Regions from separate parts of the Paenibacillus sp. FSL P2-0136 genome, predicted to be linked through region 3. Evidence: predicted binding sites of a transcription regulator. Region 3 holds the regulator's gene; each other region holds the start of a gene.

What was found. Region 3 encodes Rex, which represses fermentation and respiration genes when NADH is low (regulators of the CRP and FNR family bind a similar motif). Its sites were predicted from a motif close to TTGTGAAATATTTCACAA; they were not measured.
Region 1: a site for Rex is predicted at 4,621-4,638, ahead of pflB (formate C-acetyltransferase). Genes of this name have one in related genera too.
Region 2: a site for Rex is predicted at 5,098-5,115, ahead of NYE26_RS07175 (flavocytochrome c). Genes of this name have one in related genera too.
Region 4: a site for Rex is predicted at 3,935-3,952, ahead of NYE26_RS28875 (formate/nitrite transporter family protein). Genes of this name have one in related genera too.

Annotation. Positions count from the first base shown of each region.
Region 1 covers NZ_CP150244.1:4,686,797-4,694,251, forward strand. Annotated here, with positions in the region: gene NYE26_RS20080 (extracellular solute-binding protein) at 1-1,212, opposite strand, end outside; gene pflA (pyruvate formate-lyase-activating protein) at 1,411-2,148, opposite strand; gene pflB (formate C-acetyltransferase) at 2,271-4,532, opposite strand; gene adhE (bifunctional acetaldehyde-CoA/alcohol dehydrogenase) at 4,794-7,415, opposite strand.
Region 2 covers NZ_CP150244.1:1,730,847-1,738,301, reverse strand. Annotated here, with positions in the region: gene NYE26_RS07190 (flavocytochrome c) at 1-1,315, opposite strand, end outside; gene dcuS (DcuS/MalK family sensor histidine kinase) at 1,443-3,056, opposite strand; gene NYE26_RS07180 (FMN-binding protein) at 3,261-3,620, opposite strand; gene NYE26_RS07175 (flavocytochrome c) at 3,646-5,076, opposite strand; gene NYE26_RS07170 (hypothetical protein) at 5,261-5,719, shown strand; gene NYE26_RS07165 (response regulator) at 5,846-6,565, opposite strand; gene NYE26_RS07160 (lactate utilization protein) at 6,722-7,399, opposite strand.
Region 3 covers NZ_CP150244.1:4,439,457-4,446,911, forward strand. Annotated here, with positions in the region: gene NYE26_RS18840 (acetate kinase) at 1-358, opposite strand, end outside; gene NYE26_RS18845 (3-hydroxyacyl-CoA dehydrogenase NAD-binding domain-containing protein) at 355-1,227, opposite strand; gene NYE26_RS18850 (AAA family ATPase) at 1,360-2,862, opposite strand; gene NYE26_RS18855 (hypothetical protein) at 2,855-3,397, opposite strand; gene NYE26_RS18860 (aminoglycoside adenylyltransferase domain-containing protein) at 3,623-3,790, opposite strand; gene NYE26_RS18865 (DUF5590 domain-containing protein) at 4,104-4,625, opposite strand; gene NYE26_RS18870 (amidohydrolase) at 4,655-5,956, opposite strand; gene NYE26_RS18875 (redox-sensing transcriptional repressor Rex) at 5,946-6,596, opposite strand; gene dinG (ATP-dependent DNA helicase DinG) at 6,746-7,455, opposite strand, start outside.
Region 4 covers NZ_CP150244.1:6,763,461-6,770,915, forward strand. Annotated here, with positions in the region: gene NYE26_RS28860 (MOSC domain-containing protein) at 1-658, opposite strand, end outside; gene NYE26_RS28865 (GNAT family N-acetyltransferase) at 648-1,172, opposite strand; gene NYE26_RS28870 (MFS transporter) at 1,231-2,442, opposite strand; gene NYE26_RS28875 (formate/nitrite transporter family protein) at 2,987-3,814, opposite strand; gene NYE26_RS28880 (FAD-dependent oxidoreductase) at 4,051-5,415, opposite strand; gene NYE26_RS28885 (formate--tetrahydrofolate ligase) at 6,226-7,455, opposite strand, start outside.

The DNA.
Region 1 (7,455 bases), 250 kb from region 3:
CAGATCATCCGTAATGTTCTTGTTCAGCACAGCCTGATCGATCTTCATGGCAGGCAGGACTCCGTCCTCTACCAGACCGCGCAGTTGCATCTCTTCATTGAACATATTCTTAATGAAGGATTTCACTGCTGCAAGCTGCCGCTCATCTTCACCCGCCGAAGCGGAGAAGCCATAACCGTTGTTCACATCGCGCATAAGCGCCGTCTGATCCCCCACTCCGCCTTCAACCGCCGGAATATTGAAGAAGCCGACCTTGCCGATTAGACCTTCGCCGGATTGGCCGGCTTTGAATACGGAAGACTTCCAGGTTCCGTCATACATCAGGATGGCTTCACCGCTGGTGAACTGGGTCGTATATTCAGCATATTCGAAGCCCAGCTCTCCCTTCTTGAAGTAGCCTTTATCCACCCATTCCTTATATTTCGCCAAGCCCTTGATAACGTTCGGATCATTCCACTTCGCTTCACCGGTAGCGAACTTCGCGGTCACATCCGGTCCGGCATAACGGGACCAGAGATGGTTGGCCAGCATCAGCGGTACCCAGCCTGCTTTGGAGGCACCGGCCATCGGCACTTTACCATCCGCTTTAATACCGGCCAGCTGCTGCTCCAGTTCAGCGAAGGTTGTCGGAGCCTTCCAGCCCTTGCTGGTATAGTATTCTTTATTATAGAAGAAGCCTTCTCCGGAGCCGCCGATCGGCAGACCGTAAATCTTACCTTCATAGGTGAACGGGTCCAGATTAGAGAACTTGTCTTTGATGCCTAATTCATCAAGGATCGGGGTCAGGTCCAGCAGCTTGCCTTCTTTGGCATAGATCTTGGAGTCCGGGCTACCGAACAGGTCGAAGATCTCCGGAGGGTTACCGGCCGCCATTTCACCGCGCAGCTTCTCCTTACGGTTCACATCCGAATCTACTCCATCAAGCTTGAAGGTCAGTCCAGGCACATCCGCCTGCACCTTGCCCACCACATCCTCCAGAATAGCCAGTCGTTTCTGTTTGTCCGCTCCAACCTGGGTATGACGGATCGTCATTTCAAAAGGCTCAGCATTAGCCGGTTCTTCCGTTGCGGCAGCATTGGTAGCAGCAGCTTCATTCGTTGCAGCAGGCTCTTTGGTGGCAGCAGCATTGTTATTCTTGTTGCCTCCACAGCCAGCCAGCAGCGCCGAGCTAACGAACATCAGGGACAACAGCAGTGTTAGACTTTTTCTCATTACGGGTGACCCTCCCTATTTCATGATTTCCCTTACAACTCTAATTATAGAAAATCACATTTGTAATCGTAAGGTTAAGATTTATCTTCAATAGGGATAAAATCCTCTAATGGAAGCGGATTCAGTTAGGTTTCCTGACATAGAAAAAAGCGAAACTCCTCAGAATAGAAGCTCCGCTTTTGAAATTCTTATATGCAATTAGACCAATGCGGTCTGCATACGGCCTTCTTCAATCAGCCGGTACGCACGCTGCACTTCTTCATCGGAAGGCGACTCTACCCCTTCAAGCTCATAGGGACGGCCAAGCTCCTTCCATTTGTAGATGCCCATTACGTGATAAGGCAGGATTTCGAACTTCTCTACTCCATTAAGCGTTCCAATAAAGCGTCCAAGGTTCTGCAAATCCTCTTCCTTATTGTGAATGCCTGGAACATAGACATGGCGAATCCACATTTTACGGTTATTATCGGATAACCAGCGGGCCAGCTTCAAGGTACGGTCGTTGGACTTACCGGTCAGCTTGATATGCGCTTCATCATCAATATGCTTCAGATCCAAGAGCACCAGGTCAGTAACATCCAGCAGGTCGCTGATTTTCGATCCATCATTATAGCCGTTGGTATCAAGCGTGGTATGCAAATTCCAGCGTTTCTTCACCTCGGTGAACAGTTGCTTCACGAAATGCGCCTGGAGGGTTGGTTCACCGCCGGATACGGTCAGGCCGCCGCCGGACGTTTTATAATAATTCAGGTAAGGCTCAATTTCCGCCAGTACTTCCTCGACGGTCATTTCCTTGCCTTCATTGAGTTCCCATGTATCCGGGTTGTGGCAGTATTGACACTTGAGCAGGCAGCCCTGCATAAAAAGCACGAAGCGGATACCCGGGCCATCCACCGTTCCAAACGTCTCCAAAGAGTGGATATGTCCTTTAAGCATGAGATGTCATCCTTTCGAAAAAAACTTAAAATTTTAACCACTTTCAGACAAGAGTGTACCGCCCTCTTGCAAGGGCGGCAGCTCTTTGATTGATTTCAGTTCTTGTAGAACAAGAATGCTTCTTACATGGAATCGTGGAATGTACGGTTGATAACATCCATCTGTTGTTCACGGGTCAGCTTGATGAAGTTAACAGCATAGCCGGATACGCGAATCGTCAACTGTGGATAGTTCTCTGGGTGATCCATAGCGTCAAGCAGCTGCTCACGGTTAAATACGTTAACGTTCAAGTGCTGAGCGTTATTGTGGAAGTATCCGTCCATCATGAAGACCAGGTTGGACTTACGGGAATCTTCGTCTTTACCCAGCGCCTTAGGAACGATGGAGAAGGTGTTCGAGATACCATCCTGTGCATCGGAGTAAGGAAGTTTGGCAACAGAGTTCAGGGATGCCAGGGCGCCCTTCTTGTCGCGTCCGTGCATTGGGTTAGCACCAGGAGCGAATGGTTCGCCTTTTTTACGTCCATCAGGAGTAGTACCAGTCTTTTTACCATATACAACGTTCGAAGTGATAGTCAGTACCGATTGAGTCGGCACAGCATCACGATACGTTTTGTTTTTGCGGATCATCGACATGAAGGTTTCAACCAGCTCAACAGCAATGCCGTCAACAGCGTCGTCGTTGTTACCGTAGCAAGGGAATTCACCCTCAGTTTCAAAGTCGATAGCAATACCTTCTTCGTTGCGGATTGGCTTAACCTTAGCGTATTTGATTGCGCTCAGGGAGTCAGCAGCAACGGACAGTCCGGCAATACCGCAAGCCATAGTACGCAGAATGTCGCGGTCATGCAGCGCCATTTCGATACGTTCGTAGGAATATTTGTCATGCATATAGTGAATGATGTTCAGCGTATTGACATAAGTCTTAGCCAGCCATTCCATCATTGGTTTGAAGCGTTTCATTACTTCATCATAATCCAGGTATTCAGAAGTGATAGCAGGATATTCAGGACCTACCTGAGCACCGGATTTCTCATCTTTACCGCCATTGATCGCATACAGCAGAGCCTTAGCCAGGTTGGCACGGGCACCGAAGAACTGCATTTGCTTACCGATACGCATTGGGGATACGCAGCAGGCAATCGCATAATCTTCGCCCCAGTATGGACGCATTACATCATCGTTCTCATATTGGATAGCGCTGGTCTCAATAGATACCTTAGCACAATATTTTTTGAAGCCTTCCGGAAGCTTCTCGGACCACAGTACAGTCAGGTTTGGTTCTGGAGCAGGTCCCAGATTGTACAGGGTATGCAGGAAGCGGAAGCTGTTCTTGGTTACGCGGGTTGTGCCGTCTTCAGCCATACCACCGATGGATTCTGTAACCCAAGTTGGGTCGCCGGAGAACAGGTCGTTATAGTCAGGCGTACGCAGGAATTTCACGATACGCAGCTTCATTACGAAATGGTCAACGATTTCTTGAGCTTGCTCTTCAGTCAGAGTACCTTCTTCAACGTCGCGTTGAACATAGATATCAAGGAAGGAAGATACGCGTCCAAGGGACATTGCCGCACCATTCTGTTCTTTAACAGCTGCCAGATAACCGAAATATACCCATTGTGTAGCTTCTTTGAAGTTCGTAGCCGGTTTGGAAATATCCATACCATGAGCTGCAGCCATTTGTTTCAGTTCGCCAAGAGCACGCATTTGCTCGGACAGCTCTTCACGCAGACGGATAACATCTTCTGTCATGGAGTCAACTTCAAGCTCAGCCAGTTGCTGCTTCTTGTCTTTAATCAGGAAATCAATACCATACAGAGCAATACGGCGATAGTCGCCGATGATACGTCCGCGGCCATAAGCATCAGGAAGACCTGTGATTACGCCCGATTTACGCACAGCTCTCATATCTGGTGTATATGCATCAAATACGCCTTGGTTATGCGTTTTGCGGATGTTCGTGAACATGTCAACGATATTCTGCGGAAGCTCGAAGCCATAAGCCTTAGTAGCATCGATCATCATCTTGATACCGCCGAACGGCTGAATGGAACGTCTGAAAGGCGCGTCAGTCTGAACGCCGACAATCTGTTCCTTGTCCTTGTCAATGTAGCCAGGAGCGTGGGAAGTGATGGTGGAGACAGTATCGAGGGATACATCCCATACGCCGCCTCTTTCTCTTTCTTCCTTGCTCAGCTGGGAGATAATCTTCCACAGTTCAGTTGTATTGCTGGTAGGTCCAACCAGGAAATCTTCAGTTCCTTCATAAGGCTTGATGTTCTTTGCAATAAAGTTGTTAACGTCAACTTTCTTGGCCCAGACACCTTTTGTGAAATTTCTCCAACCTGATTTTGCTTCTAATACTTCTTTTTCAATCACCGACATGCTAAATCCCTCCATTTATATTTATTATATTTGTAGAGATCGCGGGCTTGAAGGTTAATCCCGTGTCTCGTGATCCCGAAACTAATAGTTGTTATAAAATTCACAATCACATCTTCATAACGGGGATCGTTGTCTATATAAACATTTTAGTTTATTTTCTGAAAAAGGACTGTGACAAATATCACTCTTTCGGTGATATTTGTCACTTCCATCCAGTCCCATATTAACCTTTAACCTTATTCTTTGCCAGGCAACCGTTAATTAGTTATCGAATTTGCCGTAGAATGCGTTGCGGTATACATCAGCAAGCTCGGATACCAGCGGCATTTTAGGATTGGCAGTAGTACATTGGTCTTCAAATGCACGGTCAGCCAGATAGTCTACACGGGATTCGAAGTCCTTAGGATCGAAACCAAGAGCCGAGAAGGATTCTTCGATACCGAGTTTTTTGTTCATGTCGCGGATTGCATTGATCAGGCTGGTTACGCCTTCTTCGGTAGTGCGTGCAGGCAATCCCAGAATACGGGCGATTTCTGCGTACCGTTCGTCAGCTACAAAGTGCGAATATTTAGGGAACGAAGCGAACTTCGTAGGTTTCTTGGCATTGTAACGGATAACATGCGGCATCAGGATCGCATTGGTACGGCCGTGTGCGGTGTGATACTGTCCGCCCCATTTGTGTGCCAAGCTGTGGTTAATCCCCAGGAATGCGTTGGCAAAGGCCATACCGGCAAGCGTCGAAGCATTGTGCATTTTCTCACGGGCCAGCTTGTCACCTTGCAGTGCGGATTTCTCCAGCCACTGGAACACCAGTTGGATGGCTTTGATTGCCAGACCATCGGTATAGTCACTGGCCATTACAGATACATAAGCTTCGATAGCATGTGTCAATACGTCCATTCCTGTATCGGCAACTGCAGTCTTAGGCAAGCTGTAGACAAACTCAGGGTCAATAATTGCTACGTCTGGAGTCAGCTCATAGTCAGCGAGCGGATACTTGGTATTATTGCCTGTTGTCTTGTCTGTGATAACTGCGAACGATGTTACTTCAGAACCTGTACCCGAAGTGGTTGGAATGGCAACGAATTTCGCTTTGTTGCCGAGCTTAGGGAATTTGTATACCCGTTTGCGGATATCCATGAACTTCTGTTTCAGGCCGTTGAAGTCTGCATCCGGATGTTCGTAGAACAGCCACATACCCTTGGCAGCATCCATTGGGGAACCACCGCCGAGTGCGATGATGCAGTCCGGCTGGAATCTGTTCATCATAGCTGTACCTTTTTCTACAGTAGTAGTCGATGGATCCGGTTCAACTTCCGAGAACACTTCGATCGCTACAGGAGTCTGGCGCTGACGCAGATAGTGCTCAACTCTTTCAACATACCCCAGCTTAACCATTACAGGGTCAGTGATGATAGCAACGCGTGTGATATCAGGCATTTTGGCCAGGTACTGAGTGGCTCCCTTTTCGAAGTAAATCTTGTCAGGTACTTTAAACCATTGCATATTCACGGTACGACGATTCACCCTTTTCACGTTGATCAGATTGATTGCAGTGACGTTCTGCGATACCGAGTTGCGTCCGTAAGATCCGCAGCCCAGTGTCAATGAAGGGATATTAGTGTTGTAAATGTCGCCGATTGCGCCGTGAGTCGATGGCGAGTTGACGAGAATACGTCCGGTCTGCAGACGGTTGGAGAACTTCATGATTACTTCTTCGTTGTTGGAATGGATAGCCGAGCTGTGGCCCATGCCGCCAAATTCAACGATTTGAGCTGCGCGCTCGATACCCTGGTCAGCATTCTTCACCTTGTAGCAAGCCAGAACCGGGCTCAGCTTCTCAGCGGACAATGGATATTTAGTACCTACACCTTCAAGCTCAGCTACCAGGATCTTCGTTCCGGCAGGAACCTGAATGCCGCACATTTCAGCGATCTTCACAGCGGATTGGCCAACGATAGCCGGGTTAACTGCACATTTCTCTACGTTCATTGCGCCGCTGGTCAGCTTAGCTGCTTCTTCTTTGTTCACAAAGTAACAGCCGTTTGCAATCATTTTCTTTTTCACTTGATCGAAGATGGCTTCTTCAATGATAACTGCCTGTTCAGAAGCACAGATCATACCATTATCAAAAGTCTTCGACAGGATAAGGTCTGTTACAGCCTGATCAATATCAGCACTCTTCTCAATGAAGGCAGGCACGTTACCAGGACCTACGCCGAGTGCCGGTTTGCCGCAGCTGTAAGCTGCCTTGACCATTGCCGATCCGCCGGTTGCCAGAATCAGTGCAACGTCCGGATTGTTCATCAGTGCGTTTGTTTTGTCCATCGTAGGAAGCTCAATCCATTGGATGAAGTTCTCAGGTGCGCCTGCTGCTACGCCTGCATCATGCAGAATTTTGGCTGCTGCCGCACTGCACTCTTGCGCTGACGGGTGGAAACCGAATATAATAGGGTTACGTGTCTTAGCGGAAATCAAAGCTTTAAACATCGTGGTGGATGTTGGATTGGTTACCGGTGTGATACCCATAATGATTCCGACTGGTTCAGCAATCTTCTGGAAGCTGTCATAAGCGTTATCCTCAATAACGCCTACAGTCTTGTCGTACTTAATACCGTGCCAGATATATTCAGTGGAGAAGATGTTCTTTGTAATTTTGTCTTCGTATACTCCGCGTCCTGTTTCTTCAACAGCCAGTTTTGCCAGGTACATATGCTTGTCGAGTCCGGCCAGCGCCATTGCATGAACGATTGTGTTTGTCTGCTCTTGATCCAGGCCCATGAACGCTTCGTGGGCTTTCTTTGCTTTATCCACCAAAACCTGAATATACTCTTCAGCGGTGGTTTGTTTCACTTGGGCGGCGACTTCGTTTTTAACTGCCATCTCCCTCGTCCTCCTGTCAATTTTTAGGTTGTTTCTTTCT
Region 2 (7,455 bases), 2.7 Mb from region 3:
CGGACAGATCATTATCCATACCGGTTGTTCTGCCGAACTCGGCATCCGACTTACTTTTCACCGCACTGTTCCATGTTTCCACGGTGGTCTTAAGTGCAGCGGCTGGAACCTTCATCTGATCCGCCAGTGCCTCGATGGTATCTGCGGTCTTGACTACACCCATCTTGATGTATTGATCTACCGCCTTTACACGGGATTTCACTCCGGCGTCGAACACGAGATAAGCGGATTTCTCAGGAAGTGTATTAATTGAAGCCGTCACCTTGTCACGGGTATCCATCTCATTGCCGAAGCGCTTGCCCTCAGCAGATACAAGAATAGCCCCTTCTCCCCGGACCGCTTCACCGATCAGGTAGGATTTCTCCTGCTGTACAGTCGGGTGAACCTGAATCTGATCCAGGTCCACGGTAGTTCCGCCGACCTTCTCAATCATGGCAATGCCGTCGCCGGTGCTGCCAATCTGGTTGGTCGTTACCAGTCCTTGCAGATCCGGGCGAACCTTGGCAATCAGTTCCTTGTTGGCACCGAAGCCCCCGGTGGTTACGATAACTGCTGCTGCGCTGATCGTTTTGTCATCAGCCTGGTTGAACAGCACCTTCACGCCGTTCACCTTACCATCCTGTACCGTAAGCTCCTTCACATCCGCATTGACGAACAGCGGAATTCCCTGCTCCTGAACATTGCGGACAAGTCCTGCTACAAGATATTGTCCCACGGCCGAGCCGTCCTCCGGACGATGGGTACGCTTCTCCTTCATACCGCCGGTAATTGTAATATTGTTCAGGCGGATTCCGATGGAATCGAGCCAGTCAATGGCACCTGCGGATTGATCCACGAAGAAGTGCAGCAGCTCCTTATTGTTCGTATCATGTCCGCCCTTAAGGGTCTCTTCATAGAACAGTTCGTTGCTGTCTTCGATGCCCTGCTCCTTCTGGAACTTGGTCTGCGAAGCATTCATCCCTGAGGAGGATTTGGTTGTATTGCCGCCGGCTACCGGCATTTTCTCTAAGATGACCGGGTTCATGCCGGCCGCTTTGGCTTCCAGCGCAGCAGACATTCCAGCACCGCCCGCGCCGACGATGACGATATCATATTTATCCTTTAACTGATCATATGGAGTATAGCTCGCTTCGGATGCTCCCGACACGGCCTCCGGCTTCTCAGTAGGTGCAGTGGTTGCTACCGGCTCTGTAGCCGCGCTGCCCGCTTCCTTGCTCTCATTCTTGCTGCTGCCCGCATTGTTGTTTCCGCAGCCTGCAATGACCAGCATCACGGAGAGAATGAGGATAAGCGCCGCTGTTAATCTCTTATTCATGTGAGTTGTGCCCCCTTGTGCATATTTTCACAATTATCATAGCGCCAAAGAAGCGGTTTGTGGAACCTTCCGTAAATTATTAAAGAGTTTTGTAACTAAAGTAAGCGGGTATGCGGACCTTAAATGTTCACACACCCTCCTCCTCCTTCACCTCATAAGGCACATCCACGATAAAATGTGCTCCCGGCCCGCAGCCGGCGGCAAGCTCAAGATGACCCCCCAGTTTGTCTACACTTTTCTTCACCAGATATAGGCCGATTCCCCGCTGTTCACCCTTGGAGGAGTAGCCCTGAACGAAGATCTTATCCCCCAGACCCGCCGGAATTCCCGGACCGTTGTCGCTAACCTCGCATAGCAGCCGCCCTTCTTCATATTGAAAAGCAAGCTCCACCCGCTTCACGGGTTGCTCACAGAGCTCCCCCAGCGCCTCCAGAGCATTATCCAGCAGATTGCCGGCAATCGTAATCAGCTCATGAATCACCTGCGGATCAGCCGGCTCCGGCAGATAGCTGTCTCCGGTCAGCAGCAGCTCCATCCCCGCTTCGCGTGCCCGGCTCAGCTTCCCCAGCAGAAATCCGGCCAGCACCGGGTCCTTGATCTGTCTTGTGATCGACCCGATCTCCTTCTGGTAATTGCTTACCGTTCCCAGAATATATTGCTGCAGCTCATCATACAGACCCATATGCGTCATGCCCATAATGACATGCAGCTTGTTCATGAACTCATGGGCACCGGAGCGCAGCGCTTCTGCATAGACCGAGACTCCCGACAGCTTCTCTGCCAGCACAGCCAATTCGGTTTCATCCCGGAAGGTAGCAATCGCGCCAACGATGTTCCCATTCACCCGGACTGGCAGGCTGTTCACCAAAAGAGAGCTGTCTCCCAGCTCCAGCTCCCGGTCCTGTATCCCCTCTCCCTCAGCCAATACCTGCTCAAGACCCAGCTCCGGCCAATACTCGGCAATCTGCCGGTTCATGGCGCTCCCGCCAATCCCCGCTGCCCGCAGAAGCCGCTGTGCTTCCATATTAAGGATGGTAATCCGCGCCTCCTGATCTACGGCAATAATTCCCTCACGCGTGGATTCCAGCATCGCACTGCGTTCCTGGAGCAGCTTGGAGATGTCCTCCGGCTCCATCCCGAACACCATCCGCTTGATCCGGGCCGCCAGAATGAATGCTCCTCCCGCTCCCAGCAAGGCTCCCGAGACCAGAATCGCAATAATCGTCCACTCATTCATCAGGACCAGCCGCTCGACCCGCTCCAGGGACAGACCGGCAATGACCACACCCACCTGATGCCCCCGGTTGTTATAGACCGGCACGAAGCCGCGCAGGGATCTGCCGAGCGGACCGGCCCCTTCGGAGATGCTCTCCCCTCCGCGCAGCGATATCTCCTGGCCGCCTCCCGCAAAGGGCAGACCGACCAGCGAAGCATCCGGATGAGAATAGCGGATTCCCTTCATATCTGTCACGACCACGAACATAATATCATTGCGGCGGGCGATCCTTGAGGTGTAGTCCTGAATCTCCTTGCTGTTGCCCTCACTGAGTCCCTCAGAGACCAGCGGAATCAGGGCGATGGTACGGGCAATCGTAATCGCCTTATCCTCCAGCGCCTGCCGGGTCTGCGGAATAATCTGATTCCGGAAAATAAAATATAAAATCAGCAGTACCAGCAGGACAACGGCAGACACCATGACGGCAATCATTGTGCGCAGACTGTAGCTTTTTTTCCTGGCCACTGGTGCGAAGACCTCCCTTCATGTCCCATATTCCTATACCATTCGAACTATATTATTTGAACTAGAATTTGTAAAGCTACTCCAGAGTGATTGTTTCTGGGGATGGAACTATGCAGCAAGCCCAGCCGTTCTGCCGGAGACAGGAGGGCTGGGCTTGCTGGAATGAACTTTTCACAACTCTTGTATAGACAAATAGATGATAGCTTACTGCTTCTTGGCCTGTTCCAGCGCCTGGGTCACCGCTTCAATAATTCCGCCGCTGGAGCCGGAAGCCCCGGAGAGGGCGTCTACGCCTTCTGTGGTTTGCTTTTCAATAATTTCAGGAATCGTATTCTCTACAGCCGCATCGATCATCGCCTGCGTCTCCTTATGCTCCTGTACGGTGATGGCGTCGATCTTCTCATCTTTGATCTCTACCGCCACTTTAATATCACTCTTAACCCCTTTGCCTGTTCCATCATATGTCCCGTCCACATACTTGCCGGAAGATGATGAGCATCCAGCTGTTAGTACTGTTGCAGCCGCGAGGGCAGAGAACAGCAAGGTTTTTGTCCACTTGTGCATGAATAATTCCTCCTTCTGAAAGTTCCTATTTCTTAAGTGCCTTCACAGCTTCATCCGCTGCGATCCGCCCGAAGGTAGTGATGTCTGCCAGTGCATTACCGCCCAGACGGTTCGCGCCGTGTACTCCGCCGGTTACTTCGCCCGCAGCATACAGCCCGGCAATGACCTGATCCTTGGTATCCAGCACCTGAGCCTGGGTGTTAATTGCTACTCCGCCCATGGTATGGTGGATTCCCGGTGTTACCTGAATTGCATAATATTTACCCTTTTCAAAAGACAGCTTAAGATCCGGCCGTTCAAACTCTGTATCCTTGCCGGAAGCAACGAAGCCATTATACGTTTTCAGTGTATCCGCAAGCGCTTTGCCATCTACACCAATCTGTGCCGCCAATTCTTCAGGTGTTGCCGCTTCTTTGACCAAATCCATTCCAAAGTAAACCTCAGTTGCCTTCAGGTTCGCACGCAGCTCATCATTGAAGATCAGGTAAGCTACTTTACCGGATTGGGCCAGAATATTCTGGGACACGACATCGCGGGTCAGCAGTTCATTCGTGAATCGCTTGCCTTCGCTATTGACCAGAATCGCACCGTCTCCGCGTACCCCTTCCGTGATCAGCACGCCTTGATTAGGAATGGTGGTCGGATGAATCTGAATCTCCTTCATGTCTACAAGCTTGGCACCAATCTTCTCTGCCATCGTTGTACCATCTCCGGTTGCGCCCGGGTGGTTAGTGGTAGAGAACCCTTCCAGCTTCGGCTGATACCCCTTGATCATGTCCATGTTAGCTCCAAAACCGCCAGCCGCCAGGATAACGGAATTCGCACTAATCGTGTACTGCTTGCCATCCTTATCCGTCACCTTCACTCCGGTAACCACGCCGTCCTCGTTCTTGACGATCTCATCGGCAGTCGTCCGCAGGCGCACATCAATCTTGTACTCCTCCAGCTTCTTCTTCAGCGCGACTACGATGAAATTCCCTGCCGCTTCCCCGCCTGCCGGACGGTGAATCCGGTTCACGCTTGCCCCGCCTGCGCGTCCCACTTCAGACAGCTCGGCTCCATTCTCCTTCAGCCACTCCACCGAAGCCGCCGCACCGTTCGTAAGTGTTCTGACCAGATCCGGGTTGTTCAGGTTCTTGCCGCCCTTCATAGTATCCTCGAAATGCAGCTCCGGACTGTCTGTAATGCCAGCCGCTGCCTGATAAGGTGTTCCTGCCGCATTCAATCCGCCTTCCGCACGGACGGTGTTGCCTCCAAGCATAGGCATTTTTTCGATCAATATCACTTTGGCTCCCTGATTATGCGCTTCAATGGCAGCAGTCATTCCCGCGCCGCCGCCGCCGATAATAACAATGTCCGTAGACTCCCCTTTGGTGCTGTTACATGCAGGCAATACCACCAGACTTGCCAGCAGCAACCCCTTGCCCAGCAGACTTCCCCATCTCTTTCTGTTCATTCAGTTCTCCTCCAATTGTTATTGTGCATATTTTCACAATCATCATAACCTGAAGGAGCCCTGACAAGAATATTTAGTAATTAAAGAAATGATAAAGTAAATAAAGGTAGTGAATTTGCTTGAATGTGTTTATAGATTTATAATTGGAGCTTATACAACCGTATCACTAGGAGGAACAGAAACTATGGAAAAAAGCGAAAAATATTGGCTGGCCGGTGCTGTTCTGGCAGCAGCCGGTGTCTCCCTGATGAGCTACACCGCGAGCCGCTATACTTCATTCAAAAGAGTAGTTACCCGAACCATCCATCTGGAAGATATCGCCGCTCTGGAAATTACCCGCCTATCTTCTGTTCCCGGTGAACAGAAGGATATTGTGCTTACTGAGCCGGAAGCGATTAAGCGGATCTACGATGATTTCTCCAGCGTCCGCCTGATGAAATCCGCCCGCAATGTGAGCACAGACAACAAGTACAGCTATTACATTACCATCGTCCAGGCCGACCGGAAGCAGCGGTTCGACATTATTTTGAAGGGCAAGCATCACATGATTATCTACGACAATGACATGAACAACCCGCACCTGGTAGCCTATAAAATCATTAACGAGTTCAGTCCGCTCGCTCTGCAGCAGGCCTTCGATTGATTCTGCGCACGCTTATGTACGGCATAGCTTAATAACCTTCACAGCTAATGTGACGGCTATATGGAGTCATGGAACGCCTGGGGCAGCCTTGGGACACCTTGACTCCGTTTTATTTTAAGAGAACGCTCATAGATATTTACGGATAAGTTCATGCCCTTCAGGTCTCACCTTATACATATACACCGGCCTGCCTACCGCCCCGTAGCTAAGCTCCATTTCCAGAATACCTGCCTCCGTTAGAAAAGCCAGATATTTGCGGACCGAGATCCGCGAGATGGGCGCATGACTGCTGATATCCTCCGTGGAGAACACCGGGCTCTCCAGCCGGTTAATTGTGCTCCAGATGCTCTCCAGTGTGCCTTCGGCAAGCCCTTTGGGCAGCGGCAGGGCAGCGTACTTCTCCTCTTCCGTCCCGAGCGAATGCCGCAGCAGCTTATCCAGCTGCTCCTGGCTTAGATGCTCCTTGTGCATCAGCTTATAATCTTCACGATACGCCGACAGTGCCGCCTGAAACCGGGCAAACTCAAACGGCTTGATCAAATAATCCACGGCCCCGTTCTGCAGTGCCTTGCGGATGCTCGCATTATCACTGGCGGCGGAGATCACAATGATGTCCACCTTGCTCCCCTGCTCCCGCAGAGCAGAGAGCAGCTGCAGCCCGCTGACACGAGGCATATAAATATCCAGCAGCACCAGATCTACCTGCTGCTCCTCCAGCATAGTTCTCGCTTCATCCCCTGTCGCCGCCCAGCCCGCATACTCAAAGCCCGGAACCTGCTCCAGATAATGCCGGTTGAACTTCGCCACCATCGGGTCATCTTCAACGATTAGTACTTTAATGTTCATGGGGTCTCCTTGTCTTTTGTGCAACTATAACTACATATAACTACAACTAATATAACATTGCGGCGGAGAATTTTGGAGGGAGGTGTGCTGTGACAAAGAATCAAAACTAACAAAAAGGCACCAATTCGAGAAATTACCCGAACGGTGCCAAAAAAATTAAAACCCCAAAGATTCACCAACGAGGATAACCTTTATTCTCCCCGCTGTTTTACACATTCTTGTTTCGACGATGTAAGAACAGATACAATCCTCTGATTTACAATCTGCACAAGCACCATTGATTAGGCAGGGCGTTTTTTGCGGTGAATGTAAAAATGGGCTGGACGAACTCGAAAGACGGTTTGCGTTAATGGGAGCGGCATAGGTTCTGGCTCTGATCACTGCATCTTCAGCGGTCTTGCACACCTTATTCATCCCCACGACAGCAACCACACTTCTCGGTCCAAAAGTAATCGCTGCCGCCCGATTGCCCACACTGTCGATATTGACCAATATCCCATCTTCACTAACCGCGTTGAAGCTCGTTAAATAGGTATCACATAAAAGAGATTGGCGCATGAGGTCATAACGTTCCTCCATCGTCTGCGCTGTATCACGATCAATGACTGCATAGTTGCCTTGGCATACCCTGTCAAGAAGCCCGATTTCCTCAAGCGTGACCGACCCGCCCCAAGATACCGAAGACTGTTCCGGAATTAAGGATAGCGCCTTTTCCGCAGCTTCTATGGCGTTGTCACAGTAATAAGCTTCAAATTTTCTGTTTTTCAGATTTTTCATAACCTTGGTGGCTAACAGCCGGTTTCTCGCTTTGATTGAATCTTCTTTCGTTTGCATTGCTCTTCCTCCGTTCTGACGTTAGACAAGGTAGCTAAACTTCGTGTGTATGTACG
Region 3 (7,455 bases):
CCAGGTCGAACAGACGGCGGATTTCGGACTTGGCTTCCGTAGTAACAAGTGCGGATTCCTTAAAGCTCTCTCCTCCGTGTACTACGCGGTGGCCTACAGCATTAATCTCGTTAATGGATGCAATGACTCCGTGTTCCTTGTCAGTCAGATTCGCCAGAACCTTGCGGATCGCTGTAGTGTGCTCCAGAATTTCGCTAACCTCGGTAACTTCCTGTTTGCCGGTTGGTTTGTGGGTCAGAATGGAGGAATCCATACCGATACGCTCAACCAGACCTTTGGCAAGTACGGATTCATCCGTCATGTCATAGAGCTGATATTTCAAAGAAGAACTGCCTGCGTTAATTACTAATACTTTCATATCCGGTCACCATCCTTGTCATACTTGAAGAAGCCTTCGCCCGATTTCGCACCCAGTTGTCCTGCACGCACCATCTTCTTGAGAATGGTCGAAGGACGGTACTTGAGCTCGCCGTATTCACGGAACATGTTCTCCAGTGCGGCAAGAACGGAATCCAGACCGAAGCGGTCTGCCATTTCAAGCGGCCCGTTCTGGAACTGGTAGCCGATGCGCATAGCGTCATCAATATCTTCAGGAGAGGCAACCCCTTCCTGGAGCACATGCATAGCCTCGTTAATGAACAGGCAAATGAGGCGTGAAGATACAAATCCGGGGGATTCGTAGATCATAACGCCTTTTTTCTCAACAATCTCATCGACAAAGGCTTTGGTATCTTCAAATGTGCTGTCCGAGGTTTTCAGACCGCGCACGATTTCAACCAGATCCACTTTACCTACAGGGTGTATGAAGTGCATGCCGATAACGCGTTCCGGATACATTGTAGAGCTTGCAAGCTCAGTCAAGCTAAGCGTTGACGTATTGCTGGCAAGAATAATGTGGCTCGGACACACCTGATCGAGCTGATTGAATACCTTTTGCTTGGCTTCCAGATCTTCAACGATGGTCTCAATGACCATATCGCAGGAGCTCAGTTCAGCGAAGTGTGTAACCTTCTGGATACGGCCCAGGATCAGCTTCTTCTCCGCCTGGGTAATCGCCCATTTCTCCAGCTGCTTGTCGAGACTGGTCTCGATCATTTCATAGGAGTAGTTCAGCCGTTCTGCAGTTTTTTCCACCAGCATGACATCCAGGCCCTTGGCTGCCAGCATTTCGGCAATCCCTTGTCCCATTGTGCCTCCGCCGATGACACCGATCTTCTTAAAATTCATGTAAAAGTCTCCATCCTTTCAGGTATCTATACTTCTGTATTGTACCTTGTCTGTCGAAAAAAATAAGTAGCCCGACATATAATGATATCTTAGCATGTCTGAAAAGTAAAAAAAAATAACCGGCATAAAAAATTATGCCGGTAAAAGGACACTGTCACGAAATTGACAACGAAATTGCTCTCCGGAGAGGACTTCTTCCTTCATTAAAATGTCAAGGGAGTAATCAAATATATTTCTCTGCTTGTCCAGCAGGTCATTTGTGCGGATCATAAGATCATCCAGTATCTTACTGTTTTCCTTCATTAATTCTTCGGTGGTAACCATTTGCAGATTCGCAATACCCAGCGAAGTGAGCCCTGACTTCATCATGGTCTCAACGATATTCAGCGCCTGATCGAAGTCTCCACGGGAACCGGTACTGCGTCCGCCGTAATACATCTCTTCGGCAGCCGCTCCTCCAAGAGCAATCATGATCTGGTTCTCCAGGTAATCCTTCGTGTACAGATACTGCTCGGTCTGCGGATTATGCCGGACATACCCTAGAGCCTGACCGCGCGGGGTCAGTGTGACCTGGCTAACGCTTCCGGGGCGCAGCAGCTCAGCCATAATAGCATGTCCAAGCTCATGGATCGCTACCCGCTTCTTCTCTTCATGGTTGGTCTCCCGGTCGGTCTTCTCACCCATCATGACCTTGTCGATCGCCATCGACAGATGACGCTGCTCTACCAGGGTCAGATTCTCGCGCATCATGTAGATCGCAGCTTCGTTCATCACGCTCTCCAGCTGAGCACCCGAGAAGCCGTAAGCTTCTTCGGCGATTTTATCCAGATCCACGGTATCATGCAGCGGCTTGTTCTTGGCATGCAGGTCGAGAATCGACTTGCGGCCCTTCTTGTCAGGCATATCCACCTGAATATGGCGGTCAAAACGCCCCGGGCGCAGCAGCGCAGAATCAAGCATCTCCTTGCGGTTCGTTGCGGCTACCAGCAGGATGCGCGGGGTATCGTTGTTATAAATTCCGTCCATCTCCGTCAGCAGCTGATTGAGGGTCTGATCATATTCGCGCTGTTGTCCGCCTTCGCGCTTCCCGCCGATGACGTCGATTTCATCAATGAAAATAATGGCGCTTTGCTTATTCTCCTTGAGTGCGCGTGTGCGGGCATCCTTGAACAAATCGCGTACGCGTCCCGCACCCACACCGACATACATCTCAACGAATTCACTACCCGAGGCAGCTACAAACACGGAGCCCGTATAATGCGCCGCAGCCTTGGCCATCAGCGTCTTTCCTGTTCCAGGAGGACCTGTAAGCAGAATTCCCTTGAGCGGGCGAATCCCGAACTTGCTGATTTCTTCATGCCGGATCAGGAAGTCCAGCGCTTCACGCAGCTCCTGCTTGGCATTGTCCTGTCCGCCGATCTCTTCAAAGGTCAGCTTAGAGGGGCCGTTCTTCTTGCGCTTCTTATCTGCACCTGCATTAACCGTCAGTCCGCCGCGGGCATGGGCAATGAACAGGAGCGCGGCAACCATGCCCAGCGCTATGATTACAGGGAAGATATTGATCCCCACAAAAGCCATAAAAATCAGCATGACCGGAACGAATCCGGCTACAACCTCTTTCCAGTACTTAGGCATTGTTCCACACTCCCATCTTGGCTGCTGCACGCGGCAGAATGATAAATTTGCTCTCTTTGCCGTTGCTCAGGCTTACATATACATTATTGTCGTCAATCTCTGTGGTAGCTGTAACCCCACTGTACTTGCTCTCCTGCTCCTTCAATCCGTCCAGCTTAGCTGGTATCAATGTATACTTCCGGCTCTCCATCGCTTCTGCTACAGAGAACATCGCTTTATCCCAATACTCATCCAGCAGTTCACTCGGCTTCTGTTCCACATCCAGCTTCAGGGTCCGTCCGTCAATAGCAGTGCTGCCTTCTCTTGATACATACTGTACCAGTTCACGTAATTTCGTGCCCGGCTGCAAATCCAGTTTCAAAGTGACCTCATTGCGTTTAATAGTAATATGGGAATCCTTCACTCCCTCGTAGGATGATACCAGCTTCTGCAGCGGCTCCTGTACCACGAATTGACGGTAGGAATACCAGCCACCAAACAATAATGCAGCAGACAGCAGAGACGTTAGCAGTACAGGCATAAGACGCAGTTTCAAGAAACGTCCTCCTCTCAATAATGACCGAGCATAACTCTATAATAAAGACCAGCCAGCGTGTCTAGCGCCCATCCGAGACTGACATGCTCTTAAGCATGTCTTAGTACAAGTAGTAGTATATCATAGGTGTATATACGATTTTACATTAAGTTGTGAATATATTTAAAATTTTTGATACTAATTTCTGGATGTTTCAATAGATAATCATTTTAGACCGGCCAACTGTTACTCCAGATTACGCTTGATTTCAGCCATCATATATTCTGCAAAATCAGTTAATTCGCGCGGTTCATAGCCTTCGGCGACTGCCGCACCGCAATATTCCTTCAGACACTGTCTAAGCAAGCCGTGATAGACTTCCGGCAACTGCTGCAGCCCCCACTCCCCGGTGATTTCTTAATATGCAAAATCCGCCGCCAGATCAGCATCCTCAAAGCCGCCGCACACATAATTCTCATCAGTTCTGTACCGCTCTAAATGCGCTTCCGAATGACGATCAGCAGATCAATTTCGCTTTAATCTTATCCAAATGTGCTAAAATTTCCTATTTCATCTTCCTCGACATATATGTAGGTTAGCGCTAGCAGACGAGGTATACACTCCGTATATCAATTGATGTATCTCAAACTTTTCAACATGATGGATAAAAAAACGGAGGAACAGATAATCTGTCCCCCCGTTTTTATTCTGCCGCTCACCGCTTAGCTTAACGGTTCGGCAGGCTGTACCCCTCACCGATGGCGCTGCCATCCTTGAAGCGGTAAAAGTTATAATAGAATCGCCCGTCTTTTTTGTAAAATAGCTGCCAGGCATATTCCCCGTTGTATACACCGGGCAGCAGCCGTTCGATCGTAATGTCCGGCAGCTGGGCGGCTATGATTCCGCGCATTTTCTCTTCTGAGGTGCCATTGCTCAGTTCCTCAGCATACAGGTCATTGTCGCCTCCGGCAGGCTTGCCCTCCAAGGTGAAACGGACCCACACCATCAGCTCGGTCCCTGATTCATTTTTACCGGTCAGCACCCAGTAGATCTCATTCTCATTCCATACAGATTTCTGGGCCTTGGTTACCTCTGTTAGTCCGGCACGCGCCCGGGCCAGCTCCTTGGCCTCACTCCGCTCGTTCCACTGGTCCTTCATAATGTAGGCATAGAACTGGCTAAGTCCGAACAGAAGGAGCAGCACCACGGTAATCCCCAGCCAGATCCATTTTCTCCTCTTCTTCTTCACCACGCTGCTTCCTTTCCCGTTCCCTTGAATTACCGTTTAAGCAGGCTCTCGAACGTCTCCTGTGCTTTGCGGCGGATGGCTTCTTCATCAAGTGTCAGGCATTGTCCATGCTTCACAACCTGCTGGCCGTTCACCCATACATGCTCCACATCCTTGGCACTTGCCGAATATACGGCATGGGAGAGCAGATCGGTATGCGGCAGCAGATGAGGCTGGTCAATATCAAGTGCGATGAAGTCGGCCTTCATTCCTGCTGCAAGCCGGCCCACCCCGCTTAGGAAAATAGACTGCGCCCCATACTCCGTAGCCATCAGAAGCGCCTCAGGAGCCGGTACCGCTGTAGGATCACCGCTTACGCCCTTGTGGATCAGAGCCACCAGCCGCATCTCTTCGAACATATCCAGATTGTTGTTGCTCGCCGCACCGTCTGTCCCCAGAGAGACCTTAACCCCGGCTCTCAGCAGCTCAGGAACACGGGCTACCCCGCTGGCCAGCTTCAGGTTACTGCCGGGGTTATGCGACACGCCAACGTTATGGCGGGCCAGGATACCGATCTCTTCATCGTTCAGATGAACCCCGTGGGCAATGAGCGAAGGACGGGTGAACATCCCGAGCTTCTCCAGATGCGCGACCGGACGCAGGCCGTAGTCGGCCACGTTCTGTTCCACTTCATGGCGCGTCTCGGACATATGGGTGTGCATTGGCAAGTCCAGATCATGGGCAGCCTGCACAAACTTCATGAAAAACTCTGGAGGACAGGTGTACGGGGCGTGCGGTGAGAGCATGGTCGTAATTCTGCCGTCAGCCTTGCCGTGCCAGTTACGGGCAAAAGCAATCGCCTCAGCAAGCTTCGCTTGCTGTACCTCTTCCGGGCACAGCCCAATTACGCCGCGCATCAGCACAGCACGAATACCGGACTGCTCCGTTACTTCCGCTACCCGGTCCATATGATCATACATATCGAGGAAGGTGGTTGTGCCGCCCTTCAGCATCTCCAGCACGGACAACGAGGTTCCCCAATATACATCATCACCAGTGAATTTCTCTTCCATCGGCCACATCTTCTCCTGCAGCCAAGTCTGAAGCACCATATCGTCACCGTACCCGCGCAGCAGTGACATTGCAGTATGACCATGGGTATTTACCAGACCAGGCATGAACAGCAGACGGCTGCCGTCTACGACCTGTGCGCCATCCTCCACTACCGGCTCAGCTTCACCTATGTAAGTAATCAAATCATTCTCCAGGGTCATGTACCCGCTCAGTACCGGCTTGTCACTGCCCGGAACCAGGAAGTGCCCATTCTTGATTATCGTGATCTTACTGCTCATCTTCAGCCTCATCCTTTCCATCATGCAAATAATAGGCCAAGCTCTGCAGATCTGTGGTGAAATCTGCGGCATGAATCCGGATATTGGCAGGCGTCTTGAGAATAACCGGTGCGAAGTTCAGAATCGCTTCGATACCGGAATCCACAAGAATATCAGCTACGTTCTGGGCTTCGCTGTCAGGCACGGTAATAATCCCGATCCGGATGCCCTGCGAGCGGATGGTACTGCTTAGCTCCTCCATCGGCTGCACAACCAGCGAGTTGATCTGCTGGCCCACCTTCGGCGGGTAGGCATCGAAGATGGCAGTAATCTTCATCGTATCCTTCAAGTAAGCGTTGTAGTTAGACAAGGCATGACCGAGGTTACCGGCTCCAACCAGTGCAACATTAATTTGCTGGTCAAGCTTCAGGATATGGCGGATCTTCTCAATCAGATAAGATACATCATAGCCGATGCCTTTTCTGCCAAAATCACCAAAATAAGCCAAATCCTTACGGATCTGGGCGGGATTTAGGTCAAGCTTCTGGCCCAGCTCCTGAGAAGAGACTGTGGAGATTTCACGTTTTTGGAGATCGTTCAGGAAACGCAGGTACACTGGGAGCCTGCGCACGACGGCCTCCGATATTTTATCCGATTTCATGTATTCTCCTCCTTAAAAGTTTTGTTAGCCTACACTTCATTCCGTACAATTATAGCAACCGTGCCCCGCCGCCTGCCGGAGTGGCAGGACAGGCGGGAACGGATCTTCAGGATAATCATGACTTATTAATAATAGCAATAGCAGATGAATTAGGAAACCCCGCCGTCATCCAGCCATTCGGCAATTCTCGGGACCATCTGCTCGGTGAGCATATGCTCCATCTTGGGACCGGGGAGCGAGTACAGAAAGTACTTTCCGTAATGCGATTCAATCACTCTGGTATCGTACACAATTACGATGCCCCGGTCCTGCGCCGTGCGGACCAGCCGCCCGAAGCCCTGCTTGAAGCGGATGACAGCCTGCGGCACGGACAGCTTCATGAACGGATTCTTCTTCTGTGCCTGAAGCAGCTCTGACTTCGCTTCTGCCAGCGGGTGATTCGGCGGCTGGAACGGCAGTCTGACAATCGCCAGGCAGGTCAATGCTTCTCCAGGGATATCCACCCCTTCCCAGAAGCTGCTGGTACCCAGCAAGACCGAAGCCGGGCTGTCCTGGAAGCGGCGGATCAGCTTGCTCCGGCTGCCGCCTTCCACACCTTGTCCGAGTACCGCGATATCCTGTGAGGCAAGTGCCTCCTTCAGCGGTTCATACACCTGGCGCAGCATCTTGTAGGAGGTGAACAGCACCAGCATCCGCCCCCGTGTTGTTACAGCTGTCTCGGCAAGGGAGTGCACGAGGGTGTCCACGAAGCGGGCATCCCCAATACTCCCCTTGACGCTCGGGAAGTCCCGGGGAATGACCAGGAGAGCCTGCTCACGATACTTGAATGGCGACGGAAGCAGTGTTGTCATCAGACGCC
Region 4 (7,455 bases), 2.3 Mb from region 3:
TCTCCGCCGCATCCAGCCATCTCTGGAACCGCTCACGGATGCCAGCCGCAAGGCTCTCCAGTCCGGCCAGCTCAGCCAGCCCGGCAGGGTCCTTACGCCCATGCTCCATCGAGTACAGTACCTGTCTCACCGGGAAGCTTCCCGCACCGCTCTCCAGCTTAACAATCCGGTCACCGGCTGCCACCCGGCCTTCACGCAGCACGCGGAAATAGAATCCGCTATACCCCGTGGACAGCACCTGGGCCGGCATATCCGCTGGTCCATGCTTCTGCGTGAGCTTGAAGCACGGGAAGCGCGGCTGGCTGACCTCCAGCAGTGCCGTACCGATCTCAAAAACATCCCCGATGCACACCTCGGTCTCCAGCAGTCCGCGCGCCGTGATGTTCTCGCCGAAGGCGGAAACCTCCAGCTTCCGGCCAAGCCACTCCTCCCAGTGGGCATAATGCTCCACCGGATAGACGCACACTGCCTTGTCAGGGCCTCCATGATTGATCAGATCCGCTTGCCCGTCTCCGGTGAACCCACCCACCCGAAGCGCAAGCGGCCCGGCTACCGGCAGCTTGTAGATTCCGGTGTCCAGCGGCTTACCGCGGTACTCCACCGTCTTCGGCTTGCCTACATTAAGCGAGACGACTTGCATCTTCACTTCACTCTCCATCCCCTTCTCCTCCCGTCAGCCTGCAGCTCATGAATACTTCATCCACATAACGTCCGCTTAAGTAGAATTCCTCCCGAAGCCGTCCCTCTTCCTCGAATCCGCATTTGCGGTAGAACTGAAGTGCCGGTGTATTGCAGGAGAGCACACGCAGCCGCAGCTTGCGGATGCCATGCCCCGCGGCATGGCGCTTGATCTCCGCGATCAATCGGCTGCCTACACCCAGCCGCTGAAAGCGCGGGTGCACAGCGATATTCACCTCGCATACATGGCGGTTGCTCTCCATCCCGCTGGGACAGCCGAAGCCAACATAACCGCATAGCTCCCCGTCCTGCAATGCAACAAGCTGGGAGCCGGGCGGCGCATGCAGCAGATAGTCCTCCCGCGAGCGCCACATCAGCGGACCCGGGGTTGTATTCTCCGTCCAGATCATATTATCGAGCACGATCAGCTCACGGGCATCCCTGATTTCGGAAGGCCGGATAAGCAGTGCAGCATCTCTGTTAATTGGTTGCATTATTATACCCCCTTGCCTTACTAAGCAGATAGAAAAAGATTAGTTGCAGCGTGAACGATTATGCAGTCCTGCGCTCAAGCTGTACAGCTGAACGGTTCATATAGGCGTGAAGCGCGAAGAATCCTACGGATAGCACAGCCATGCCGCAAGCGAGCCAGCCGGTTGGCGCAAGACCGCCCCTGTCGAACTGAACACCCATCAGATAAGGCCCGATGACACGGCCGATTGCGCCAATTCCGCCGCTCAGCCCGAGATAGAACGGCGCGCTGCGCTGGGCATGCTCCGAGATGAAGGAAGGCATCGCCGGAGAGATCAGCATCTCCCCAAGGGTAGCCAGCACCATACCCAGCAGCATCCCCGGATAGCTTGGCATAAACAGAATTACAGCATACCCGCCCAGGTAAAAGACGGCGCTTGCTGTCATCTGCGCGGTTGACGTCTGCGCGAACCCGCGCTTGATCAGGCTGACCAGCGGCTGCGCCGCGAAGATCAGCACACCGTTCATCGTCCAGAGGAAGCCGTATAGCTGCTTTGACCAGCCTTCCGAGATAATGAACGGCGAGACTCCGCTGTTCCAGATCGAATTGCCGATCAGCAGGAACATCGAGCCCACCGCCATGAACAGATAGATCCGTATATGGCCGAGGAGTCTCCAGCCCGACACTTCATTCTGCGGTTGCTTTTTCGATACTGTGCTGTGAGCCGGAGCCGTCCCTACCTTGCGCAGATAGACGAAGAAGAATCCGGCAAATACGGCCGAGGTCACCCCGTTAAGCACAAAGCTCAGCATATAATTGCCCAGGAAGCCGCTCAGCGCGGTTCCCAGGGCTACCCCTATATTATTGGCAACATAGATGATATTGAACAGCTCTGCGCGCTGCTCCGCGAACCGGAAACCGATAAACGCCTGGATCGCCGGGAGGGAGAGGGAGTTGAACAATCCCATCATACCCATAACGATTATGAATACGCTCCAGCTTCCGCTCGCCCACGGGAGGGCAAACAGCGTCAAGGCATTCATCGCCAAAGCGCCGACAATCAGGCGGTTCACTCCTACCTTATGATACAACGAACCGCCCAGCAGCTGACCGGCAATCCCGCCAAGTGATTGCACCAGCAGCACGATTCCCGCGTCTTTCATACTGCGTCCCAGTTCATCGAATACATACATTGTAACCAGCGGCCACATCAGCGCACTGCCGGTAGCATTAATCAGACTGGCAATCAAGAATACTTTAATTTCCTTCGGATAGGCCTGCATGAATCTCATATCTTGTCTGTCATCCCCTGTAACATAGCTGTCATTAATCCATCCAGTATCATCCCAAAACAGGGGGCGGGGCAAGCATGTGCGTTAATGCTGTATCGCGGGAAACCGGGATATAATTTGTGATATTTATATTCTATAACCCGCTCTTTCACACGTAAACAAAAATACCTTGCCGGCACTGATTCGTTCCCCGGAAGCCGGGGTAATGATCCATATGAAACACTCCCTATTTTATTCACCGTGAGATCCGATTTCGTTCCCCCGAATCGGATTGCACGGTGAATTTTGTTTTGTCCGGAGGATGATCCTGCTGCACCTATACCAAACAAGTAGAAACGGCTTTGCCGTCCTTTTACAGGACGGTACCGTTTCAGCGAGAAAGATAAGGATAATTATAACGCGAAGCATATAAATTCTTATCTTTATACAAAAACACTCCCTGTCTCTACGAATCCCTTGAAGCAGGGTGCCGAGAAGCAGGAAGTGCTAGGCCGAGCTATGTTACAGTCCGGCGATGTGATTCACCGGGTCAGGTCCGTATTCATTAAGCGTGTTTCTTCAATCCTGCCGCCGGGAGGCCTTCCACCGAATTCACAGCACCCGGCTCCTTGCGCAGATAGGCCATCCAGTACGCAGCAGCCACGAAGATCGCGCCACCCGTCAGATTGCCCAGCCAGACCGGAACGAAGTTGGCCGCATACTGGCCCCAGGTAAAATGTCCTTCGAAGATCGCAGCAGGGATAAGGAACATGTTAGCTACAACGTGCTGGAAGCCGATGGCCACAAACGCCATGGTCGGGAACCAGATACCGAGGATTTTGCCGCTGAAATTGTCTGCCCCGTACGACAGCCATACCGCCAGCGCTACCAGCCAGTTACAGCCGATCCCGGAGATAAAAGCCTGCAGGAACGTAGCATCGATCTTATGCTCCGCCATACTTACCAGCTTCTCCAGATACACGCCATCTGATGTAAGGCCAACGATGTGACCGAAGAAATAAGCGACGAACAAGGCACCTGCCAGATTGCTGAGTGTGATCAGCACCAGGTTCTTCACCACTTCCCAGAACGAAATCTTCTTCGCCATAAAAGCCAGCGGCACCGCCATCATATTGCCCGTAAGCAGTTCGCCTCCGGCAAGCAGCACCAGCACCAGTCCAACCGGGAACACCGCAGCCCCGATGAAGTTAGCAATGGATCCCCACTCGGCGGGTGCACCGGCAATGACACGAATATCCAGCAAAAATCCGAGCGCGATAAACGCTCCTCCCAGGAAACCGAGAATGAGTACAGTGCTGAGCGGATTATGCGCCTTCTTAATTCCGTTCTCTACCGTGACTTCAGCGATTCCCTGCGGTTTGTTATAAGCCATGATTCCTATCCCCTTCGAATTACTTAAAATTTGTTCCTTTATGCCATTGTAACGTGATCCCAATCACATTTACGTGATAAAAGTCACTATCATAAAAACCACGTGAAAGTTTTCACTGACATGTCAAATTTACCACAAAAGCTGGCTGTACGGAAAATTTTTTCATTCCCGCTGCCATTGCATCGAGAGTTCACAAAAAAAGAGCCCTAAGCGGGCTCCGGCAAAATGTTCAGCTCTTATACGTGTACAGGTTCTTTGACGGCAGCCAGTTTCGGCAGAGCCTGAAGGCCTGCGGTGTTCAGGAAGTTCCAAGGCTTGTTGTAATGCGGCTGGAAGAAGAAGTCGATGAAGGCCAGCTGGTCCACGGTCATCTTATTCTGGATGCAGACCGATACGGTATTGATCGACTGCGTCAGATCCATCTTGGACATAATCTGCGCGCCCAGAATGCGGCGGGTGGCACGGTCAAAGACCACTTTTACCTGAACCTGCTCGAAGGTCGGCATAAATTCCGGACGGTAATTGTCGATCAGCATTACACTTTCCGTATCCATTCCCTCGGCTGCAGCAGCCTCTTCCGTCAGTCCGGTTCCGGCAATATTGTCCTCGTAGATCTTGATGCCCGACGTTCCTTGTGTTCCCATGTAAGGGATCGTATTCGAGACCAGATTGCGGGCAACCAGCGTTCCCATACGCACTGCGTTGGTGGCCAGCGGGATATACGCGTGTTTACCAGTCGGATTGTAATGAATCGCGCAGCTGTCTCCGGCAGCATAGACATCCGGCAGGCTGGTCTGCATATAATCGTTAACCATAATCGCGCCGTTCGGCAGCATATCGACTTGGCCCTTCAGCAGCTCGGTATTCGGACGGAAGCCGATGCAGAGAATAACCAGATCTGTCTCATGCTCACCCTTGCTCGTAATCACCTTGGTCACTCTGCCGTTCTCACCTGTGAAGGAGGCGACCTTCTCGCCCAGCGCCAGCTTAATGCCGTGATCCTCAAGCGACTGCTGGATCGGTGCGGTGAACTCTTCATCGAGATATTTGCTCAGGATGCGGTCTTCCCCATCAATCAGCGTAACTTCCTTGCCGTTCATCTGAAAAGCTTCCACCAGCTCGACCCCGATATATCCGGCACCGACTACTGTAATTCTGTTTACCTTCTGCGCTTCTTCGATAATGGTGTTGGAGTGATTGTAGTTCTTCGAGAGCAGGATGCCCTCCATCTCTATTCCTTCGAGCTTAGGCACGATCGGCCATGAGCCGGTTGTCATAATCAGTTTGTCATAAGTATCTTCCATTTCCTCGCCGGTCACGAGGTTGCGGGCTTTTAGGGTTTTACGGGCAGTGTCCACGTTGATTACCTCATGACGCATCTTCGTCTGCACACCCAGGGCGGCAAGTTGTTCCGGGGAGGAATAGAATAGTCCCTGCGGGTCCTTGACCACGCCGCCAACGTATAAGGCAATGCCGCAAGACAGGAATGAGATATTATCGTTGCGCTCATACACCGTAATCTGGGCATCCGGGTATAACTGTGCGGTATTTACAATGGCGGCCGTTCCGGCGTGGGTACATCCAATGACTGCTACTTTCATAATTTCTTCCTCCTCCAAGTTGAAAAGCTTATTTATCAGGGCTTGTGATTGCGTCTGTAAAAAAGTGCTGTACTGACTGCGTTTATACAACTTTACATTTGTGATTGTTTTCACTTTATACTCTGATTATATTGTGATATTTATCACATTGCAAGAGTTATTGTGATTTTTCTCACATTGTTCACAATTTCAAATTTTAATAACTTTGGAGGTTCACCGCATCATCCACTCCATTTGTACCGCCGCTGCACTCTTCAACCTTGGCTTAGTTTCCCCCGGAGGAGGGGCATTATGTCTGCCAGGAGCAGGAAACAGCAGGAGGAGCACAAGGGGCAGCCAGGCAGAACCGCAGCCCTGATTTTTCGATTACATTTGCTCCGTATCCACCGCTCCAGCCCCAATGTAATCGGTTTTTCGATTACATTTGCTCCGTATCCGCTGCTCCATCCCAATGTAATCGGTTTTCCGATTACATTTGCTCCGTATCCGCCGCGCCAGCCCATTGTAATCGGTTTTCCGATTACATTTGCTCCGTGTCCGCTGCTCCATCCCAATGTAATCGGTTTTCCGATTACATTTGCTCCGTGTCCGCCGCTCCAGCCCATTGTAATCGGTTTTCCGATTACATTGTGGTCACTGACCCTCGCGGCTGCACAATGTATTCGCTTTTTCGCATACAAAAAAGCCTCACTCCCGCAGCATACCTGCGATAAAGTAAGGCCAAGCTATACTCATTGTTATTTGCTAATCGCTACTCGCTATACAGCCCTATGATCCTATGCTGCTGGTAGTCACACGATCGGAAGTATCTTATTCCAGACCCGAAATCACGCCATCCTCATCCACCAGCAGGCCTTCTGCTGCGGGCTTGGCGGGGAGACCCGGCATCGTGACCATGTTGCCGGTGATCACAACAGCGAATCCCGCCCCGAGGGACAGGGTGATGTCCCGGACGCCCATGGTGAAGCCTTCCGGGGCTCCGAGCAGCCGGGGCTGATCCGAGAAGGAATACGGGGTTTTGGCCATGCAGACCTGAAGATGGTGCAGGCCCAGCCGGTCAATGACAGCGAGACTGCGCTTGGCTGCCGGAGAGAAGGCTACTCCCGCACCACGGTAGATCTCCGTGACGATGCGGTTGATTTTGGACGGAATATCCAGATGGTCTTCATACAGCGGCGCATAATTCACAGGCTCTTCCCGGTCCAGCAGCTTCATCAGCTCCTTCGCCAGCTCCTGTCCGCCCGCGCTTCCCTCAGCCCATACCTTGGATACGGCAGCAGGTACACCCAGCCGCCCGCAGGCTTCCAGCACCTCATTCACTTCAGCAGGGGCATCCCCTTCAAAATGATTCAGCGCCACCAGCACAGGCACGCCGAATTTGCGCAGATTCTCAATATGCCGCTCCATATTTGACATTCCGGAGAGCAGCGCCGGCCGGTTGCCCTCATACAGCTCTTCCTTGCGGACGCCGCCGTTGTATTTTAGCGACTTCACCGTAACCACCAGAACAGCGGCCGAAGGTGCCAGCCCGGCCTGGCGGCATTTGATGTCCATGAATTTCTCCGCGCCCAGGTCCGCGCCGAAGCCTGCCTCGGTCACCACCACATCGCCCAGCTTCAGCGCGTAGCGGGTTCCGATCACACTGCTGCAGCCGTGGGCAATATTAGCGAACGGGCCGCCATGTACAATGACCGGTGTTCCTTCCAGCGTCTGCACCAGATTCGGCTTCACCGCCTCCTTCAGCAGCGCAGTCATCGCCTCTACGGCTCCTATGGCCTGTGCCGTTACCGGCTGACCCGCATGGTCATACCCGATCAGAATGCGGCTGAGCCGCTGCTTCAGATCCGCAAGGTCGCTGCACAGGCAGAGCACGGCCATAATCTCGGAGGCTGTTGTGATCTGGAAGCCGCTCTCCCGCACAGTTCCATTGCCGTCGCCAATGCCGGTCACGATATTCCGCAGGCTGCGGTCATTCATATCCATGACCCTTTTCCAGACGATTCGCTGCGGATCAAGCCCCAGGCTGTTGCCCTGGAACAT